Regions from separate parts of the Bradyrhizobium sp. R2.2-H genome, predicted to be linked through region 1. Evidence: predicted binding sites of a transcription regulator. Region 1 holds the regulator's gene; the other holds the start of a gene.
What was found. The regulator LexA, encoded in region 1, represses DNA repair genes until DNA is damaged. The targets are predictions, from matches to a motif close to TGTTCNNNNTGTGTTCNG.
Positions count from the first base shown of each region.

Region 2: a site for LexA is predicted at 1,006-1,023, ahead of EDE08_RS00855 (PA0069 family radical SAM protein). Genes of this name have one in related genera too.

Region 1 covers NZ_SMBR01000002.1:619,643-621,843, forward strand. Annotated here, with positions in the region: gene EDE08_RS38240 (hypothetical protein) at 1-13, opposite strand, end outside; gene lexA (transcriptional repressor LexA) at 488-1,189, opposite strand; gene EDE08_RS07020 (molybdopterin molybdotransferase MoeA) at 1,366-2,201, opposite strand, start outside.
Region 2 covers NZ_SMBR01000001.1:186,621-188,821, forward strand. Annotated here, with positions in the region: gene EDE08_RS00850 (phosphoketolase family protein) at 1-835, opposite strand, end outside; gene EDE08_RS00855 (PA0069 family radical SAM protein) at 1,045-2,201, shown strand, end outside.

The DNA.
Region 1 (2,201 bases):
TGTAGTCACACATTGGGTGCTCCTCATGCGAAGATAGCAACCCGCACCTCTTTTGGAGGCGCAGGCCTCTATCAGGGTGGAAGCACGCAACGCTCTGCTTCGTTGTAGGCAAATCTGCGGCTGGGCGCCGCATGCCACGATCACATTATCTTTCCCGGATTCGATAGGAACAAAACCGACACCTGTGTATTCGGAAGGCGCGTGTCAGCGCCTCGCGGGCGCCGACGCTCGCTCGCTTGCCGAATGGCGGTGCGATTGTATGGCAACGGCTTACGTCGCCGATGCTGCGATCGGCGCCGCAATATCGTCCATGAAACGATCTGGCGCATCACATGTCCTCGCACTCTCAGGCTGCGAAGCGATGCTGCGTCGTGCGGCGTGTCGAGGCGTGACGGCGAAAGAGGGTGCCGGACAGTCTGAGCAGAACCGGAAAAACCATCCAGCCGAAGCGGACAGTGATCCGCTCCGATAGATATCGAACGTCCGCTCAGTACTTGCGGTAAAGCCCGATCAGCTTGCCCTGAATCTTCACGCGGTTCGGCGGAAGAATGCGGACCTCGTAGGCGGCATTGGCGGGCTCGAGCGCGATAGAGGCGCCGCGGCGGCGGAAGCGCTTGAGCGTGGCCTCCTCGTCGTCGATCAGCGCCACCACGATGTCGCCGGTATCGGCACTCTCGTTGCGCTGGATCAGCGCCATGTCGCCGTCGAGGATGCCGGCCTCGACCATCGAATCGCCGCGTACTTCGAGCGCGTAGTGCTCGCCCGAGCCGAGCATGTCGGGCGGCACGCTGATGGTGTGGCTGCGCGTCTGCAACGCCTCGATCGGCGTGCCGGCCGCGATGCGGCCCATCACGGGCACCGCGACGGGACGCTCGCCCTCGTCCACAGGCGGGCTGGAGGTCGCGCGCACCTTGCCGAGATTGCCTTCGATGACGCTCGGCGTGAAGCCGCGGCGACTGCCGGCGGCGGCCTGCAGCTCGGGCAGCTTGATCACCTCGATGGCGCGGGCGCGGTTGGGCAGGCGGCGGATGAAGCCGCGCTCCTCGAGCGCAGTGATCAGGCGGTGGATGCCTGACTTCGAGCGCAGGTCGAGCGCATCCTTCATCTCGTCGAAGGACGGCGGCACGCCGCTTTCCTTCAGACGTTCGCTGATGAATCGCAGAAGCTCGTATTGTTTGCGCGTCAACATCTCGACCAAAATCCCCCGGTTGATGTCGTTCAAGTCCGAGACGAGAAAGTCAGCGATAAGCCGCTACATCCTCGAAACAAATCATGAACGGACACTATATGTTCGATATGTGTTCCGCAACTGCTTAATTTACGGTGAATAGAGCGAAGCTCGCGCGATGCGTGTGGCCATGCAGCTCAGGCGGGCAGGCGCAGCACCTCGCAAGGCGTGCCGGCCTCGGCCCTCGGCGCGAACGGTGCGCGCACTAGAAGTACCTCTGCCGCAGCGAGATTCGCAAGCAGAGAGGAGTCCTGATGGCTGACGGGAAGAGCGACGAGCGTGCCGTCGTCATGCTGTTCCAGGCGCGCACGCAGATAATCCTCGCGCTGGTCATTGGCACTGAGATCGCGGCCCAGCACGGCGCGCTCGCGGCGATGATGAATCACTGATCGGCCCGACAGGGCGCGAATCAACGGCACCATGAACAGGAAGGCGCATACGTAGGACGACACGGGATTGCCGGGCAGGCCGATCACGCGCATTGCGCCGAGCCGTCCGTGCATCATCGGCTTGCCCGGCCGAATCGCGATCTTCCAGAACGACATCGAGATGCCTTCGTCCTTGAGCGCCTGCTGGACCAGATCGTGGTCGCCGACCGAGGCACCACCGGTCGTGATCAGGATGTCGGCGCCGCTCTCCCGGGCGAGACGGATGCCGGCGGAAGTGGCCTCCAGCGTATCCGCGGCGACGCCGAGGTCGATGGTCTCGGCGCCCTCGCTGCGGGCGAGCGCGTGCAGGGCATAGCCATTGGAATAGACGATCTGGCCGTGTCCGGGCGTGGTGCCGGGCATCACCAGCTCGTCGCCGGTGGCGAGGATTGCGACCCTCGGACGGCGGCGGACGGCGAGATGCGGGTGATTCATCCCGGCAGCCAGCGCGAGATCGCGCTCGGTGAGACGGCTTCCCTTGCGGAGCAGCACGTCTCCCTCGCGGAAGTCGACACCGGCGGGGCGGATGTGCCGCCCGGGAATCG
Region 2 (2,201 bases), on a different contig from region 1:
GCCGCTCGACGCTTTTGCGCCCGTCGCGGGCGTGCAGCTGGATCGAGCGGATGCTGGCGAGTGCGACATCGAGCGCATCCGCCATGGCACGGTGCATCAATTTGGGATCATCGCCCTCCACGAACAGCGGCTCGTGGCCGAACCCACGGAAGAGATCGCGGATCTCTGCATCGCCCATCCGTCCGAGCACCGTGGGATTTGCGATCTTGTAGCCGTTGAGATGCAGGATCGGCAGCACGGCGCCGTCATGAGCCGGGTTCAGGAACTTGTTCGAGTGCCAGGACGCTGCGAGAGGGCCGGTCTCGGCCTCGCCGTCGCCGACCACGCAGGCGACGATCAGATCAGGATTGTCGAATGCCGCGCCATAGGCGTGCACCAGCGCGTAGCCGAGTTCACCGCCTTCGTGGATCGAGCCCGGCGTTTCCGGCGCCGCGTGGCTCGGAATGCCCCCGGGGAAGGAGAACTGCCTGAACAGCTTGCGCAATCCGTCCGCATCGCGCGCGATGTCGGGATAGATCTCGCTGTAGCTGCCTTCGAGATAGGTGTTGGCGACCATGCCCGGTCCGCCATGGCCGGGGCCGCAGACATAAATAATGCTGAGGTCCAGGGCGCGGATCACGCGATTGAGATGGGCATAGATGAAGTTCAGGCCGGGCGTGGTGCCCCAATGGCCGAGCAAACGCGGCTTGATGTGCTCGGGCCGCAAGGGCTCGCGCAGCAACGGATTGTCGAGCAGGTAGATTTGCCCGACCGAGAGGTAGTTGGCGGCGCGCCAATAGCGATCGAGCAGATCAAGGTCGCCGGTCGCGGCGGCCGTTTTTTGTTGAATTGTCATGTTCCTTCGGCTTTCACCCAGCGATCGTCACCAACTTTGTTCCGGCACGATCGATCCCTGTGCAGGATCAAACGAAATCCTCGTGACGGGTGTGTTGCGTGAGGTCAAAGGTGCGCGCCCGAAATTTAGGCGGCTACTTTGCATGGGGTTGTTTTCCTGTTTTTTGTTTGTGTTCTTGATTTGTTCCGTTTGCGTGCTATCTTGATTGCATGAGTCCAGCATCCTCTCATGCTCTCAAGCACCCGCCGGTCACGGCGCCCTCCGAGCCGGCGGGTGCGCCTTCAGATTTCCCCGAGCTTGGCGTCGCCATCGATCGTGCGCGAAGGCGAGGGCGGGGCGCGCAATCCAATGCCAGCGGCCGCTACGAGGCCGAGGCCCGCGTCGCTTTCGATGACGGCTGGCAGAGCCTGGAAGAGCTGCCGCCGTTCAAGACCAGTGTCGGTGTCGACACCTCGCGCAAGGTGATCACCCGCAACGATTCCCCAGACATCGGGTTCGACCGCTCGATCAATCCCTATCGCGGCTGCGAGCACGGCTGCGTCTACTGCTTCGCCCGACCGACGCATGCCTATCTCGGCCTCTCGCCGGGGCTGGATTTCGAGTCGAAGCTGTTCGTGAAGCCCGAGGCGCCGGCGCTGCTCGAGAAGGAGCTTGCCGCCCCCGGCTACGAACCCAGGATGATCGCGATCGGCACCAACACCGATCCCTACCAGCCGATCGAGCGCGAGCGAAAGATCATGCGCGGAATCCTCGAAGTGCTGGAACGCGCCAGCCATCCGGTCGGCATCGTCACCAAATCGGCGCTGGTGGTGCGCGACATCGACATTCTGGCGCGGATGGCCAAGCGCAACCTCGCCAAGGTCGCCATTTCTGTCACCTCGCTCGATCCGAAGCTCGCGCGCTCCATGGAGCCGCGGGCCTCGACGCCGCCGAAGCGGCTGGAGGCGCTGAAGCTGCTCTCGGAGGCCGGCATTCCGACCACGGTGATGGTCGCGCCCGTGATCCCCGCGCTGAACGATTCCGAGATCGAGCGCATCCTCGATGCCGCCGCCCATGCCGGCGTCAAGGAAGCCTCCTATGTGCTGCTGCGACTGCCGCTCGAGGTCCGCGATCTCTTCCGCGAATGGCTGATGGCGAACTATCCGGACCGCTATCGCCACGTCTTCACCCTGATTCGCGACATGCGCGGCGGGCGCGACTACGATGCGAAATGGGGCGAGCGGATGAAGGGCACCGGCCCGATGGCCTGGACCATCGGCCGCCGCTTCGAGATCGCCTGCGACAGGCTCGGTCTCAACAAGCGGCGCTCCAAGCTGACCACGGATCACTTTGTGCGGCCGAAGCGGAACGGCGATCAGCTCAGCCT